DNA from 4 places in the Exiguobacterium artemiae 7-3 genome. Region 4 is predicted to be linked to each of the others. Evidence: riboswitches for the same ligand, from Rfam matches in the RefSeq annotation. Region 4 holds a riboswitch; each other region holds the start of a gene.

Region 1 (4,279 bases), 240 kb from region 4:
TTTTTAGTCTTGCGATTCAAGACGGTTTTTCGATTATGTGCGCAGCTGACCGGCTTCCTGCTCCACACGTCGGAGCAATTCCTGCACGATTTTTTCTGTTTCCCGTTCGCCGCCAAGTGACAACAGGCTTCGTCCGACGAAATTAGCGCCTTCGTTTTTCCCGGTATAAATCAGCTGACAGCTTGTTTCGTCAAGCCGCTTTAAGGTAAATGTCATCTCGAGCTTAAAGATTTTAGCAAGCGTAAAACCAATCGTATTTTGCTTAAAATCCGGTTGATTCGTATAGGCAAGATCCGTCACGATATACGTCTCTAATCGATTCCCCTGCATATACGTTTGCCGGTACGTCGAGCCGACGACACCCGGTTTCCGTTCAATCACCTCGTGCTGGACGACACCCGGAATCAGACGTTGTAACCGATCATGATCAAAGATATGCCAGGCTTTCTCGATCGGAACATCCAATCTCTTTTCTTCGTGCCACGTTACCATCCGAACCCCTCCCTTTACTGAAAAATACCCTGATGTGTGCAGTTCTAACTTCAAACTACACACATACAGGGTATTCGGCTTGCTTGGATTGGTTAGTGATGGTTATTTCACAGTTTGAAGTTCCAGTGCGGCACCGAGGAACTTCGCCAGTTCGAGCATCCCGAACTTACCGGCAGCCGCTTCCGCATCTGAATTGTAGTTCGTATTCGTATTGACGTCATACGTATAAATGGTTCCGTTCGCATCCTTGATGAATTCGATTCCGGCGACCGCGATCTGGTTCGCCTGCAGGAATGCTTCATATTTTTGAATGATTGGATCATCAAATCCATCGACGATTTTAAACTTCATCGGTGTTTGCGGGGCCTCTTCACCGACCGGGCAGAACAAATCGTCAATGACACACGCATCTGCCGGGCACAGTTCAAATCCTTCTGACGTGTCGACCTGAACAGCATAAACGAACTTTCCGCCGACGAATTCACAGCGTGTGATATACGGTTCCGGTGCTTGGATATATTCTTGAATCAACGTGATCCCGTCGACCGGTTCATCAAACGTCGGACCGTCGAGATACGTCTCGAGTGCTTCAATCGAGTGGAACAACTGAACGCCGAGTCCTTTTCCGGCACGGTTGTGTTTTGTGATGAACGAAGATACGCCAATATTTTTCGCCGCTTCGACAATCTGATCACGTCCGACGGCAGCCGTCGTCTTCGGAACCCGGATCCCGGCTTTTCGAAGAGCCGTATACTGATTGATTTTACTCACTTCAAGACGTAAGGCACGGGTCCCGTTAAAGACGGTCCGATCATGTTCTTCAAGCCAAGCAAGTACACCTTCTGTCAGTTCCGGTGCGTAACGGTGACCGCGCGTATGCGAAGATGCACTCATCCGGCTGTAAAAGACGCCTTCCGGTGGAAGTTCATCAAGCGGAACTTGCCCTTCGTCGAGATGCCACTGTTCATATGGCAACTCCAGTTCTTCGAGTCGTTTAATTAAATGGTCCGTCCATTCTTGGTTTTCGTGTAAGATATGAATTTTTGTCATTTGGTTTGACCTACCTTTCGTTTTTCTTCGACAAGCGGCATGACGTCGCGCGCGAAGCGTTCCATCTCTTCCAGTTGTGGTGAAAATTGAAGTAATAATAAGGAGACACCCACCTGCTCAAACGCAAGAATCCGTTCGGCAATCTGTTCCGGTGTTCCAATCAAATCAGGACGGAGTCCGCGGTTCGAGACCGAATAATCGTTCCGTTTTACCTGCTGTTCGAGTTGTGATTTGCTGACGAAGTCGTCGTACCCGGCGTATCCGGCACTGTCTTCCTTGACGTCCGTAATTCGTTGCCATTCTTGAATGGCCTCTTCTTCCGTATCGCGGCAGATGATATAGGCAGCCAGTCCAAAGCTTTCAAGCGGCGGTTGCCCAGTTGCTTGTCGACGTGCCTTCATATCCTCAATCTTGACGGACACTTCTTCCACCGTTCCCCCGTGCATGACATAGGCGTCACAATGATTGACGATGGTCTGTTTCCCGGCTTCACTTTCCCCGCCTGCGTACAACTTGATGCCCGGTCGTTGAACCGGTTTCGGATGCAGTTGTGTCTGCTCGAGCGTATAATAGTTCCCGTCGAAGCTGTACGGCGAAGCATCTGCCCATAATCCTTTCATGATCGTGACAAACTCTTCCGTCCGCGCGTAGCGTTCGTCGTGGGCCGTGAAGATGCCATTGTATTGCCGCGCTTCTTCTTCCCACCAGGCAGAGACGACGTTCAGTGTAAAGCGCCCGTTGCTGAGTTGATCAATGTTTGCTGCCATCTTCGCGGTCGTCGCAGGATTATGGAACCCCGGACGGACAGCTGTCATGATTTCGAGACGCTCCGTCGTCGCGGCAATCGCCGCTGCCGTCGTCCAGGCTTCAAGACTTGGTGCTTCGAGTCCTTTGATGTCATTTAAATTCAACTCCGCAATCAGTGTCGTCGAAAAACCGATTCGTTCTGCCGTTTGCGCGACCTGTTTCGCATAGTCGAACGTCGCCGGCATCTGTTCGTCCTCGACATTTCGTAACCACCCGCCAAAAATCGGTAACCAAAATCCATACTCCATCCGTTATGTCCCCCTTATAAAAAAAATCGCTCTTCTCGAAAATCGAAAAGAGCGACGGATTAATCATGTCTGCTCTTATCTGTAAAGGGATTGCCCCCTTTAGGAAGTAGCACCTTCCGCTGCGCGCGGGGTTGCTGAAGTGTCTTCGGGCCATTCCCTCGACTTCTCTTGATAAGAATTATTGGAATTATCGTACACTTTTTAGCAGAGTAAAGCAACCATTAAACCTTGTTTTCCAATCGGAATTAAAAACAGCAATAAAAAAAGGATGAGAGCTGGGCTCTCATCCTCGTTGTCTTAATATGGGGCAACAAACGTCGACTCTTCGACAGGTGCTTCTTCACCGCGGATGCGGTCATAGAATTTTGCAAGCGTGACGCTGAAATATGGGCCAACCCACAAGAAGGCGATTCCGATGGTAATCAAACCGAGCAGGAACCAACCAATGAATGAGAGGACGAGCATGAACGCTTCCATCTTATGTCCGTCCATCATTTGGCGCGAACGTGTAATCGCATCCAAAATGCCGATTGAAGGTTCATCTCGTAAAATATAAAACGTCATTAGATACGAAAATGACTTGATGATACCCGGGATGATAAATAGTAAGAACCATAAACCAAGGAAAATACTTTGGACAATCGAAAGACCGACTGCCTTTAAGAAAATTTTGTATGGCTCAAATAAATCAACGATTTTTGCCTGTTCTTTCCGAGCGACAGACATCGCAAGCCATGTCCAACCAATCGCAAGTGGAAGCAAGAGAATGTTCAGTAAGAAACCGATGAAATCAATCGCTTGAATATCTTCATTCGCATCAGAAGAAAACATCGTTGGAATACTTTGAATGATGAGAAACAGTAAAAACATAAGTGCCATGAAGACCCAGCGACCACTGAGCGCTTCACGGGCGGATAATTTTAATTCTTTAATCATGGAGATCCTCCTCAAAATAAGTTCTATCTCTATTTACGGCTAATTAAGAGAGGAGTTTCATCTTTTTTCAGGATTTTCCTGTTTTCAACTGATTTAAGCGTGCTTTTTCAAGTTGGCGCTGGCATGCCGTATACAAAGAACGTCGTCCATCCAGTCGTTCCATCGCAAACGGAATATCATGTTTTTTCGCCTGCGCGATGACGTGTGCTGAAGCAGCGTGGGACACACGGCTCGTGATGACGACGATCGCATCGGTCTTTTTCGCGAGACCGGCAATCTTTTTCGCTGATTGGGCGTCTCCCGACAGATGAATCAGTTCGATACCCGTTTCCGCGAAAAATGTCCGATAGACCGGTGATTGCTGTTCATTACCGACGATGACGAGTCGCATGCCGACGAATGACGCAAAATCGAGGGGCTTCATATCAAGGAAGTCGATTGGCTGCCCCGGTACGGATGTCGTGACGAGTGGTGCCATCGCTTGAGATTTCTTTTCACGAATTCGGCGTGTTTTCTGTTCCTGTTTTACTTTCGACTTTCGTTTCATTTGCTTCAGGTAACGGCCAGATTTTTTGACGGCTGATCCTTGAGTCGATTCAACTGACGAAGGCACTGGTGCTGTTGGATCGTTTGACGTCTCTAACAGCTGTACTGTCGGCTCTTGATATTGGAACGCATATTTCCAGGCAATCGTCAGTGTTTCCGGACGACCTTTCCACATGACGAGATCGACGAGCTGCCCTTCT
Region 2 (4,279 bases), 2.3 Mb from region 4:
CAAGAGTCGGGATATCCGCATGGTTCGGGATAATCGGCACGACGACTTCCGCATCTTCTTCCCAGTGGCCAAGCGCCTTGATGATTTCCTGACCGGTAAATCGGATTTCCCCGAGGTCTCCGTAGAGTTCCGAAATGACATTGTTGTCGACCGTATGGACGTGAAGCGAGCAGCCGGCCGACGTCCGGTTAAACACTTCGACATGAAGTAAGGTCTCAGCAGACGGACGTCCGTTTTGTTCGCCGATCAATTGACCGGTCGCGTCAACATGGACGAAATCGTCCGGCGTGTCCTGGCGTTTATCTTTGCCGCTTGCCGTCACAAGAAATTCTGTCGGACTGCTGTTCGTCCGAATGGCGAGGTTACCGCTCGTACCGGGAAACCAGTCGCGTGCAGCGAACTCCTGCTTGATCGCTCGGAGTTCTTCGTATCGTTTCAAAAATGTCATGCATGCACCCCCGTTGTCTGCAGATGATCCACAATGTCGTAAAACGTTTCAAACGGCGTGTACGGAATACCGTGCTGTTCGCATAGCGTAATCAGATAATCACGGGCGTAGACATGATCAGCCTGTTTCGCCAGTTCAAAATCCGTCACGGAGTCACCAATCGCGATGATCGTGTCACCGTCCTGCTTCAGCTTCCGGGCGATTGACGTTTTACAACAGCCGCATTGATTCGTACAGGCCGCGTCACAGGCATGCGGCCATTCAATCTGCACTATCTCCTCACTGAAGTCACTGCCGTTACAGTAAATCGCTTCATCTGTCAGTAAATCGGCAAGAATCGGTTCGACAAAAAAGTCGATCCCGCCGCTGACGATGGCAAAGTCGATTCCGTTCAATTTAGCAAAAGCGAGTAAGGTCTCAAAGCCGGGACGGATGACAGCCCGATCAATCAAAAAATCAACATAATCTTGTTTTCGATCTGATGGGAGCAACCGGAACATCTGTCCGACCCCGGATTGAATCGACAGCGAGCGGTCGAGCACACCTTCTTTCAACGGTTCAAACGCTGCCGGCGAGGCAAATTCCTTCATCAAGGCGATGATATTATCGTGTTCCGTCACGGTCCCGTCAAAGTCACATAAAATCCGGATTGTCATTTCGTGATCCCCCAAGCGTCGAGGGCAATTCGTAATTCTTCCTGCCGCACCGCAGCACTTGTCAGCGATTCTCCGGTCAGTGCGGCGTCGAGCGCCTGACGGAATGCGAGGACACCGGCAGCGGCACCTTGCGGATGACCGTGAACGCCGCCTCCAGCATTGATGACCGAGTCGGTACCGAAATCACGGACGAGCTGGGCTACGAGACCGGGGTGGATACCGGCCGAGGGAACCGGCAAAATTGTCTTCGTGTCCCCGATCCGGGTTGCTTCGACGGCGATCCCGCGGGCCAAGTCTTTGGCGAGTGCCACGTTCCCGTACGGCGATGGGAACAACGTCAAATCGGCACCAGCCAGTCGCGGTAACGTTCCGAGCAGAACAGGAGCCGCAATCCCGTATTCGGGACTTGCGATCAAGGCACCGCTTAAGGCCGGATGATTGAAGATTGGAACGGAAATGTCCGGGTCAGCCGCTAACTCGCGCAGGACGTCGAGTCCGTATGTAAACGTATTGAGCAGGAAGGCGGTCGCGCCGGCTTCAATCAAACGTTTCGCTTGATCCTTCAAGCCGAAGACGGGACCGCTTAACGTAATCGCGTAAAGCGCCCGTTTGCCGGTCCGTTCATAATGGGCATCGAGGACTTCCCGGCCAATCCGTGCCCGGTCGAGTGCCGGCGTCAACGGATTGTCGTACAATATCTCATCATCTTTGACGAGATCGATGCCGCCCGCGAGCTGGGCTTCGAGTTGTTCCCGTAAAAAGACGAGGTCTCGTCCGATGACCCCTTTAAAGATGCTCATCAACAGGGGACGGTCATGGACTTGAATCAACTGACGGATTCCTTCAATCCCGAATTTGGCACCGGGGAAGTCGTTCGTGAACGACGGGGGAAGCTGTAGATCGGTTAACTTGATTTGTCCGTCGAGCGACAGTTTGCCGAAGACCGTCGTTAAGATAGCGGAAAAGTCGCGTGAGACGTTGTGTTCCGGATAACGGATCGTGATGTAACCTTTGCCGTCATGTTCTTCGGTATGAACAACCTGTCCTTTGAAGGATTCCAGCTGCTGCTGTTCCAAATGATTTAAATCGGTCCAGGAACCGACCGTCAGACCGAGCGCGATTTGTTCTGCTCGTTTCGCCAACTGATTGGTCGTCCCGAGTTGGTACGTTGCGGTAATATACGCCATATGAATCGTCTCTCCCTTATTGAAAAATACAAAAATGGTCCCTCGTCAATGACAAGAGACCATGAAAAATTGCGCGTGGACTCTTATCTGTCAGCGTAATAGCTGCAAGAATTAGCACCGTGCCAAGTGGTCGGTTGCTGCGACATCGTAGGGCTCGTCCCTCCGTCTGCTCTTGATAAGAATTGGATGAAATTGTGAAATCTAATTGCAATTTTTACACGAGATTGGTCCCTTGTCAAACTATATTTTGAAAATTTATTTTTTTGAAAATACTTCTTCTATAGACGGTTCCGTTTTTTAAGCCGTTTCACTAAAAATTGGAATTGACAGACGACCAACCGCGCACGTAGTATTCAAATCAACATCAACCACACGACAACTACATATGACTCTTATCGTGAGTTGGCAGAGGGAATTGGCCCGAAGACGCCGCAGCAACCGACCATCCGGCACGGTGCTACATCCAACAGACATTCGTCTGAGAGATAAGAGGACGGAGTATTCTACCGCGCCTCTTTTCTTTGACGAAAAGAGGCGTTTTTTCGTGTGATCAACAAGGAGGAAACCATAATGGGATACCAAGCATTTACAGTACAGGACGCGATTGAACGGGTCCAGACACTCGGATTGATCGGCAAAGGACCGGTGACGGCAGAGGAAATCGGGGACGGGAACTTAAACCTTGTCTTTCGGATTCAATCGGGGAATCAGCGATTGATTTTAAAACAGGCTTTACCGTATGCGAAAGTCGTCGGCGAAAGTTGGCCGTTATCGCTTGAACGGGCCTGGATTGAACAGTCCGCCTTAAAAGAATTTGCAAAAGTCGCCGTTCCGTTCGTCCCGCACGTCTACCATGCAAGTAAGGAAGAGGCATTTACGGTGATGGAGGATTTGTCTCACTTGACGATTGTCCGGACCGGCTTGCTCGAAGGGGAGAAGTATCCGTTGCTTGCGGAACATATCGGTTCTTACTTGGCGCGAACACTGTTTTACACGTCGGATTTTGCACTTGGACCGGTCACAAAAAAACAAGTGGCGCGGAACTACTACAATCCGGATCTCTGTGATATCACGGAAAAATTAATCTTTACGGATCCGTTTTATGACGCGGAAACGAATGCGGTTGAAGCCGGGCTGGAATCGGAAGTGGCTCAGTTGTGGCAGGATGCAGCGCTGAAACGCGAAGTCGCGAAACTCGAAACTCTGTTCATCACGAAGGGCGACGCGTTATTACACGGGGACTTACATACTGGAAGTATTTTTGCTTCAGCCGATGAAACAAAAGTCATCGATCCCGAGTTTGCCTTTTACGGACCGTTTGGTTTTGATGTCGGACAATTCATCGCCCATCTCTGCTTTGCCGCGTATCCGAACTATGCCGAGTTACGGAATGGACGGGTGAAAGACATCGATACATTTTGGCTGACCTTTGCGTCTACGTTCAAAGCATTATGGGAGCGGGAAGCGGTGGAGCCGTTCCGTTCAGCGGACGGGCTTGTTGACGATGTCCTCAGCACGATTTTGCAGGACGCACTTGGCTTTGCCGGATGTGAATTGATCCGCCGGACGATTGGACTAGCACCGGTCGCCGACCTTGAGAACATCACGGACGCGGGGGAACGACTCGAGCGGAAACGCCATGCGTTACGTCTTGGAGTGGCATTGATTAAACGCCGGACTGAATGCAAGACGTTCACTGATTTACGGAACTTTGATTTGACGGAGGAACTCAGCCGATGAGCCAATTCGTCCAAAGCATCATCTATGAAAATGGGACGGTGACGATCTTGGATCAGACCCGGCTCCCGGAAGAAGAACGGTATGAAATCATTCATGATTTAGCGCAAGCGATTGACGCAATCAAACAATTGCGAGTCCGTGGTGCACCGGCGATCAGCCTGTTCGGCGGCTTCATCCTTGTACAGGAAGCATTTCGGACGACAGGGTCGCTTCCTGAAGCGAAACAAGACTTGTTGACGGTATCGGCA
Region 3 (4,279 bases), 440 kb from region 4:
AACGACCCGCCGACTGCAGGCGGCTCACGTCTTTGACTGGGTCGATTTGTATCACGAAAGTCATATTCACGTCGGAGCTCGGTTGTTTGCTGAACAACGTCCGATTCGTGCCGGAGTGTTTAATCTTGGTTACTTACCGGGAAGCGATAAATCGGTCACGACGACCGGAGAAGAGACGCTTGAGGCACTCCGGGCCCTTCTTCCGGTCCTTGTTCCCGGCGGTCTGATTGTCCTTGTGATTTACCATGGTCACTTGGAAGGACGCCGCGAACGCGATGCGGTGTTGGAACACGTTTCATCACTTCCTCAACAGGATTATGCCGTCCTGCAGTACCGTTTCTTGAATCAGCAAAATAACCCGCCGTTCATCGTGGCAATTGAAAAAAAATTAAAAAAACAAGTTATTGACCAATAAAAAGAGGAAGCCGGATTCTGACATCCGGCTTCCTCTTTAATTTAGCGTTGTTAATCTTCCACAATTTTTAGGAACAACAATAACTTTTCAGCAAATCGTGTATTCAAACGTTCAAAACTGAAGTGGGGAAATCCATGCAGGCGTTGCAGATAAATCTGGTCTCCGCCCATCTTTCGACACACTTCAAGCGTCAATTTGACGTCAGCGAATTGATCGTCCGGTGCATAAAAACAAGCGAGTTGGACTCGCGGTAATTTCTTTCTTTCTTCATCATGGATGACGATTTCTTCTTCAATCTCGCGATACTGCGCATATGTCAACTCACCGAGACGAGCAGCATCCTCATTGTTTTGTCCGAACGGTAACGTTCCAAGCGGAGCATCGGGACGGAACCGGTCGAAGGCGCTCGCAAAGACTTGCTTGACGCCCCCCAATTGTTTAGAGTTATGCCAATCAAACAACGGCGAGATGAACGTCAGGCTCGCCACCGGTAATTCATATTCTTGCAGCAGTCGATTGACGACAAGTGCTCCCATGCTGCAGGCAATGATATGAATCGGGAGCTTCCGCTTCCCGGCTTCGCGTAATGCTTCTTTTAACAACTGTTGGTGTTCTTCAAACGACACACGGCGGGGTGCATCGACCAGAAGGATTTCATATTCGCGCTCTAAAACGCGAATCAGTGCTTCACTTGGTCTGGCACGTAATTGGAGTGGGTACACAAGGACGATCACTCCGGTTGGTTGTTCTACCACACGCTCACCTCTTCATCAGATATCCATCTAGTATGAAACAAATCCGACTTCAGCAAAACCGCCTCAAGTCGGATTTCTTTTCCCTTATTCGTATATACGTTGCAATCGCGTCACAGGTTCCACCTGACCGAAGACTTCTTCTGTCGTCTCGCTGATTTCCTTGAATCCGTATGCAGTCAAAAAGTGACGGGCTTTATAGTTCCGGGATTCGACATAGACTTCAATTGGAGATGCCCCTTGCAATTCCAGTTCGCGGATCAGCCGGCGTCCGATTCCGTTTTGTTGGTATTTCGGCAAGACATACAAACGGACGATTTCCCACGTTCCATCCACATCGATGGCGTGAATGAAACCGACAATTTCCCCGTCAATCAGTCCGACGTTGAAGTATTCCCCACGTGCTTCTTCCGCTGTTCGAATTGCCCGAACCACTTCTTCCTGCGGATACGCTTCCTGAACGAAATGGGCTTTCGAACGCTCCGAATAGATTTCCTCATATGTGTCCATCCAAGACGTGAGCGCAATATCATGAATGCGTGCTGCATCAGCCGGAACTGCTTCGCGTATCTCCATACCGAAATCCCCCTTTTCCTTTTACAGATTACAGACTCATGTTCTTTTACCCTTTTCTAGAAATTTCAGTCGTATCCCTGCAAAGTTCGGGAGAAACAAAAAAAGTTCAGAAACACCCTTTAACAGGATGTTTCTGAACAATGGATTATACGAAACGTTTTGCCTGCTCTTCAAGAGTAGCAGCTTTATCTGTCTGCTCCCATGGCAATTCGATGTCTGTACGACCGAAGTGGCCATAAGCTGCTGTCTGACGATAAATCGGACGGCGGAGATCAAGCATCTTGATGATCCCTGCAGGACGGAGATCAAAGTTTTCTGCGATCAATTCGACGAGTTGCGCTTCAGGAAGTTTTCCTGTTCCGAACGTATCGACTGCGATTGAGACCGGATGTGCTACTCCGATTGCGTAAGCAAGTTGAACTTCTGCTTTGTCTGCAAGACCAGAGGCAACCAAGTTTTTCGCGACATAACGTGCTGCATAAGCAGCTGAACGGTCGACTTTCGTTGGATCTTTACCAGAGAAAGCTCCACCGCCGTGGCGTGCGTAACCGCCATACGTATCAACGATGATTTTACGACCTGTTAATCCTGCATCGCCTTGTGGTCCACCGATGACGAAACGGCCAGTTGGGTTGATGAAGAATTTCGTGTCTGCATCGATGTACTCCGTCGGAATGACCGGAGCGATGACATGTTCTTTCAGATCCGCTTGGATTTGCTCAAGCGTCACTTCTTCTGCATGTTGCGTTGAGATGACGATTGTATCGACGCGAACAGGTTCATTGTTCTCGTTGTATTCAACCGTGACTTGCGTTTTACCATCCGGACGGAGGTAATCGAGTTGTCCTGTCTTGCGGACTTCTGCAAGACGACGAGCAAGTTTGTGTGAAAGTGAAATCGGAAGTGGCATGAGTTCAGGTGTTTCTTTCGTTGCGTAACCGAACATCAGACCTTGGTCTCCTGCTCCAATCGCATCGATTTCTTCATCTGACATGTTTCCTTCGCGTGCTTCAAGCGCCTGGTCGACACCGAGAGCGATGTCTGCTGACTGCTCGTCGATTGATGTCAATACAGCACAAGTGTCTGCATCGAAACCGTATTTAGCGCGTGTGTAGCCGATTTCACGAATGGTTTCACGAACGACTTTCGGGATATCCACGTAAGTTGATGTCGTGATTTCTCCTGCTACTAATACGAGTCCTGTCGTGACAGAAGTTTCTGCCGCAACACGTGCGTTTGGATCGGCTGCAAGAATTGCATCCAAAATTGAATCCGAAATCTGGTCACAGATTTTATCCGGGTGACCTTCAGTTACTGATTCCGACGTAAATAGTCGGCGATTAAGGTTTGTCATGTTTGACCCTCCCAAAAAAGAATTTGACGGTGTACTCATTTCCCCTAGTTGAGTGGGACGGTAAAATGAAAAAAACCTTTCCATGTCCAAAAATGGTCAGGGAAAGGTTGTGCGTTCTTCCTTTACCCTCTTATCGTTCGAAGTGTTTACTTCGCTTCAGGAGAGCACCTTTTCCTACATTAATGATGAAATTAATATAAGACGGTTGCCGGGTTTCTTCGGGCCTTGTTCCCTCCACCTGCTCAGAATAAGAGTATCCGTTACGAATTACATGATATAAACTTGTGTCCACTCTGTCAAGCAACGTTTTAATTTCTAGTCGAAAAAAATCAGAAGAGATGTTAAACTGTTAATGCTGAAAGCGTTTCCAGATAAATAGAAATCAGCGCATGAAAATGATTGCCCTATCATTAGTATGTCATATATAATAAATGTGTCATACTAATAGTAGAGCCAAAACCAACGTAGGGGAAAGGTGGGGTCAGGATGCCGATGACGGTCCTGAATATCGAAGAACTACTCAAGAAGGAGCATGTGTTCAAACAACTGTCCGTTGCTGAACTAGTCGAACATGCGATTCGTAACAAAGAAGGAGTTCTTGCAGAAAATGGTGCTTTGTCTGTAGAAACGGGGAAATTTACAGGTCGTTCACCGAAAGACAAGTTCATCGTCCGTGATCAATCGTGTGAGATGCATATCGATTGGGGTCATGTCAATCAACCGATGGAATCGGACAAATTCGAGCAACTGTTACAAAAAGTTCTTCGTTATATGAACGAAGCAGATCAACTCTACTACACAGAAGCTGCTGCTGGTGCCGATACGCATTTCACCCTTCCAGTGCGCGTCGTAACCGAATATGCTTGGCATAATCTGTTTGCGAAACAGCTATTCTTACGCGAATATCCTACGGTTGCGGCCTTTGAACCATTTACGGTCGTTTACGCACCACACTTTAAGGCGGATCCTGCGGTTGACGGGACAAACTCTGAGACATTCATCGCGATGTCATTTGAACACCGTATCGTCTTGATTGGTGGAACCGAGTACGCCGGAGAAATCAAAAAATCAATTTTCTCTGTCATGAACTATCTCTTGCCACAACAAGAAGTGTTGTCGATGCACTGTTCAGCTAACGTTGGACATGAAGGTGATGTCGCGTTGTTCTTCGGGCTATCCGGG
Region 4 (4,279 bases):
CCGATTAAGCCGATCGTCGCAATCGTCAAGTTCAGAACCAGCGAGCTGAGGGCTTCCGGCAACAGGAAGCGGAAAATCGTCTGCAACGGTGTCGCCCCCATCGCTTCTGCCGCCTCCAAGACACCGGTATCGACTTCCAGTAACGAACTTTCGATCAATCGGGCGATGTACGGTGCCGCGTAAAAAACAAGCGGAACGATGGCTGCCTGCGTCCCGATCGACGATCCGACAATCAAGCGTGTCAGTGGAATGATCGCGACGAGCAGGATAATGAACGGGACGGACCGGAAGATGTTGACGATGCCGCTTAAGACATTGAAGAAGGGAATTTGTTCAAGCAACGCCCCTTTGCGTGTGACGACGAGCAGAATGCCGAGCGGTAAACCGATTAATGTCGAGAAAAGTAACGACAGTCCGACCATCGTCAACGTCTGCAGGAATGCATTCCAAATATCTGTGTAATTAACTAACATCCGCGAGCACCTCCTCAACGACGACATCCGACTGATGAATGTAATGCAATGCCCGTTTGATTTCCGTCGCGTCGCCGATCAGTTCAACGAGCAGACTGCCGAACGGAATGTTTTGCAGTTCCGTGATGCTACCGTGCAGGATGTTGAGATCGACATCAAACCGTTTCGCGACTTGCGATAAGAGCGGTTGCCCCGTCCCTGCCCCGAGGAAGTTGATTTTGTAGATGTGATGTCCGGCATCCCGTTGATCGATGACGGTTTGAACCGATGCCGGAATTTCATCCTGCATGACGGAGCGGACGAAGTTTTTTGCCGTTGCCGTCTGTGGATTCGAGAAGACATCGAACACGGTACCCGATTCAATCAGCTGACCGGCTTCGATGACGGCGACACGGTCACAAATCTCACGGATGACACCCATCTCATGGGTAATCAGTAAAATCGTGATGCCGTATTCCTGATTAATCTGTTTCAACAGGCGTAATATGTGTTGCGTCGTCTGGGGATCGAGGGCGGATGTCGCCTCGTCACACAACAGGACCGACGGCTGGGTCGCGAGTGCCCGGGCGATTCCGACCCGTTGTTTCTGTCCGCCCGATAACTGATCCGGATAATGATCGGCCTTATCTGCCAAATCGACGAAGTCCAGTAGTTCGCTGACCCGCCGGTTGACTTCCTCTTTTTTGACACCTTTTAAGACAAGCGGTTTTGCGACATTCGCAAACACTGTATTCGAATCCAGCAGGTTGAAATGCTGAAAGATCATTCCGATATGTTGTTTTGCCTCCCGCAGCTGCTTCGCCGAGAGGGTTGTCAAATCTTGTCCATCGACCGTCACGCTGCCGGATGTCGGCCGTTCGAGCAGGTTGACGCATCGTAATAAGGAACTTTTCCCGGCTCCGCTGAAACCGATGACACCAAAGATTTCGCCTTTTCGGATTTCGAGATCCACTCCGTTCAACGCAGCGATCGATTGGTCATTTGTTTCATAGATTTTTTTTACATTTTTGAATGTAATCACCACTTTTTCCCCCTTCAAAATACAAAAAAGGTCTCTTCTTAAGAAACAAGAAGAGACCTGGATCCGCACAATGGCAGAATCCACTCGACTCATCTCTCAGACAATTGTCTGATGGAATTGGCACAGTGCTCATAATGAGTCTGTTGCCGAGGTTTCGTAGGGCCAGTCCCTCCACCTCTCTGGATAAGTGTTGCGGTATGAAATTCGTATGTGTGTTGTTGCCGGTTGAACTTATGTCGTAAAACTAATTTTTACACTACAGAAAGATCTTTTAAAGGTCAACCATATTTTCAAAAATAAACCATATGACCCATATCGATTGTTGTACCGGGACAAACCGGATCCTTGCATAAATTTTGATGCCATTAAAGAGAGTTTGACAATTCATTTCCGTCAATGCTATTATCTTCTCAATGATTAATCCGACAATTCCTATACGATATATCAAGAGTGGACGAGAGACCTGGCTCTAGGACTCCACGGCAACCTGCTACTGTGCAAGGTGCTCCGACCAGCAAAGCGGCTGCTTTGGATGATACACACGAGAAACTCGTTTGCGTCCAAAGCCAAACGGGTTTTTATTTTTGAAATGGAGGACGAGATGATGAGTATGGTTTATCCTGTTATACCGGGTGCAGAAGCCTTTTCCTTAGGACGCGGATCCGTCGGCATTTTGCTCTGTCATGGTTTTAACGCAACACCGCAAAGTGTTCGGGCTGTAGGAGAACAGTTCGCAGAACATGGCTTCTCCGTCTATGCGCCTCGCCTGCACGGTCACGGGACGGATGTACGGGAATTCGAAACGACGATGGCAGACGACTGGAAACAGAGCTTACGTGACGGCTTCGAACAATTGGCCGCACGGTGTGAATCAATCTTCATCGTCGGACAATCGATGGGCGCGACACTTGCCCTGTCGCTCGCCGCTGAAGGTCTCCCGGTCGCAGGAATCATCACCATCAACGCCGCCTTGGCTGTCCCTGCTTACGAAGCCTTGTCGTTCACCGATTGTCCGGTCTATCTTCCGGAAAGTGTCCCTGATATCAAACAATCGGCTTTTGAAATCATCTATGATCTTGTCCCCGCCGTCTGCGCTTCAGAACTGTTGCGACTCATCGATGAGACGCGACCACACTTAGCAACGATTCAAATTCCGACACTTATTTTATATTCTGCCGAGGATCACGTCGTCCCGCCAACCTGTTCGGATTATTTGTACCGGACGATTGGTGCAGCGGATAAACGCAGTTATTGTCTGCTTGACTCGTACCATGTTGCGACACTCGATTATGATCAAAAGACAATTGTTCGGGAAACCTTACGATTCGTCGAGCAGTTCAGCCAGTTGACACGGACCGGTTGATATAAAAAAAAGCGAACGATTCTTTGGCCTCACTGCCAGGAATCGTTCGCTTTTTCAAATCGGATATGCTCAATTCTGCTGTTGTTTTTTCCATTCCTGTAACGGTTTCGGTTTGCCCGGTACTTGATGACAATGGCGGCAACGTGGTTCATAGGATTCAGACGCCCCGACCAAAATGATTGGATCATTGTAGTTTGCGGGTTTCCCGTCAATCAATCGTTGTGTCCGCGATGCCGGATCTCCGCACGACAGACAAATCGCCTGTAATTTCGTCACGAATTCTGCACGTGCCAACAATTCGGGCATCTTGCCGAATGGCTCCGCCCGAAAGTCTTGATCGAGTCCTGCACAAATGACGCGTTTGCCATCTTGAGCCAGTGCTTCGATGACCGCGACGATTTCGTCGTCAAAGAATTGAACTTCGTCAATGGCGACGATTTGTGTTTCTTCCGCCACTGCTGCATAGACATCACGACTCGTCGCCATCGGAATCGCGATGACGGAATTGCCGACGTGCGACACGACATGCTCCTCGTGGTACCGATCATCGATTGCCGGCTTGAACACCTGAACCGGTAACTTTCCATACTGTGCCCGTCTGACACGACGGATCAGTTCTTCTGATTTGCCGGAAAACATGCTTCCACAAATCACTTCAATCCAACCATATTGATTGATCACATGCATCATCGTAAACACCGTCCTCTAAATTAGTCACTTTAACGAGTATAGCCCGAATCTAAATTGAGAAAAAGGATTGACTTCTAAAAATCAAAAACCCGTGCCAAATTCCCCATTTTCTTCATCTTCTCATTTCAACTGGTATGTATTTCCTGTACACTGAAAGAGAAGTTTCTTTGAAGGAAGGTGACTCCGATTCATCATATATTACATGAAGTCCTCCACCAATATGGAGCGTTCGGACTCGCCGTTCTGCTGGCCGGCGGAATCGTTGGTCTTCCTGTTCCGGACGAGACATTACTCGTCATGTCAGGATTCTGGATGCACCATGGTGATTTACCGCTTGCCGGAACGATCCTTGCTGCCTATGCCGGCAGCTGTATCGGTATGACAATCAGCTATGTCCTCGGTCTAAAGCTCGGAATGCCATTATTGCATCGAATCGCTCCGAAGTTACGGATTTCTGAAAAACATATTTTCAAAGCGGAAGCCGGATTTTTACGTTACGGAAAAACCGTCCTCATTATCGGTTATTACATACCCGGACTCCGTCAACTCTCTGCTTTTTTTGCCGGTGTCTCGAAAATGCCGTTCCGGATTTTCGTTACTTATGCTTATACCGGTGCTTTAATTTGGATCAGCATCTTTTTAGGGGCAGGTTATTTCCTGGGTCGTCATTTTTCCTTCAGTCTGCTCATGGAACATTTTGCAAATAATCCGGATACACTCCCGTATCTGATT

The links. Region 4 has a riboswitch for S-adenosylmethionine ahead of P402_RS0102760 (alpha/beta hydrolase). Riboswitches for the same ligand answer to the same signal wherever they lie in the genome.
Region 1: linked by a shared signal. The riboswitch ahead of P402_RS0101475 (LLM class flavin-dependent oxidoreductase) and the one ahead of P402_RS0102760 (alpha/beta hydrolase) in region 4 are both predicted to bind S-adenosylmethionine.
Region 2: linked by a shared signal. The riboswitch ahead of mtnK (S-methyl-5-thioribose kinase) and the one ahead of P402_RS0102760 (alpha/beta hydrolase) in region 4 are both predicted to bind S-adenosylmethionine.
Region 3: linked by a shared signal. The riboswitch ahead of metK (methionine adenosyltransferase) and the one ahead of P402_RS0102760 (alpha/beta hydrolase) in region 4 are both predicted to bind S-adenosylmethionine.

Annotation. Positions count from the first base shown of each region.
Region 1 covers NZ_KK211190.1:92,515-96,793, reverse strand. The annotation lists gene P402_RS0101485 (hypothetical protein) at 34-492, opposite strand; gene P402_RS0101480 (ATP-grasp domain-containing protein) at 595-1,542, opposite strand; gene P402_RS0101475 (LLM class flavin-dependent oxidoreductase) at 1,539-2,597, opposite strand; SAM riboswitch class I at 2,670-2,775, opposite strand; gene P402_RS0101470 (DUF975 family protein) at 2,895-3,533, opposite strand; gene P402_RS0101465 (DUF2325 domain-containing protein) at 3,601-4,279, opposite strand, start outside.
Region 2 covers NZ_KK211190.1:2,601,578-2,605,856, reverse strand. The annotation lists gene P402_RS0114435 (methylthioribulose 1-phosphate dehydratase) at 1-448, opposite strand, end outside; gene P402_RS0114430 (2-hydroxy-3-keto-5-methylthiopentenyl-1-phosphate phosphatase) at 445-1,104, opposite strand; gene P402_RS0114425 (2,3-diketo-5-methylthiopentyl-1-phosphate enolase) at 1,101-2,291, opposite strand; SAM riboswitch class I at 2,372-2,473, opposite strand; SAM riboswitch class I at 2,681-2,783, shown strand; gene mtnK (S-methyl-5-thioribose kinase) at 2,862-4,031, shown strand; gene mtnA (S-methyl-5-thioribose-1-phosphate isomerase) at 4,028-4,279, shown strand, end outside.
Region 3 covers NZ_KK211190.1:772,369-776,647, reverse strand. The annotation lists gene P402_RS0104895 (class I SAM-dependent methyltransferase) at 1-415, shown strand, start outside; gene P402_RS0104890 (serine aminopeptidase domain-containing protein) at 466-1,170, opposite strand; gene P402_RS0104885 (GNAT family N-acetyltransferase) at 1,255-1,743, opposite strand; gene metK (methionine adenosyltransferase) at 1,889-3,097, opposite strand; SAM riboswitch class I at 3,225-3,351, opposite strand; gene pckA (phosphoenolpyruvate carboxykinase (ATP)) at 3,584-4,279, shown strand, end outside.
Region 4 covers NZ_KK211190.1:331,805-336,083, reverse strand. The annotation lists gene P402_RS0102770 (methionine ABC transporter permease) at 1-473, opposite strand, end outside; gene P402_RS0102765 (methionine ABC transporter ATP-binding protein) at 463-1,494, opposite strand; SAM riboswitch class I at 1,581-1,684, opposite strand; SAM riboswitch class I at 1,933-2,036, shown strand; gene P402_RS0102760 (alpha/beta hydrolase) at 2,099-2,857, shown strand; gene P402_RS0102755 (thymidine kinase) at 2,927-3,547, opposite strand; gene P402_RS0102750 (DedA family protein) at 3,725-4,279, shown strand, end outside.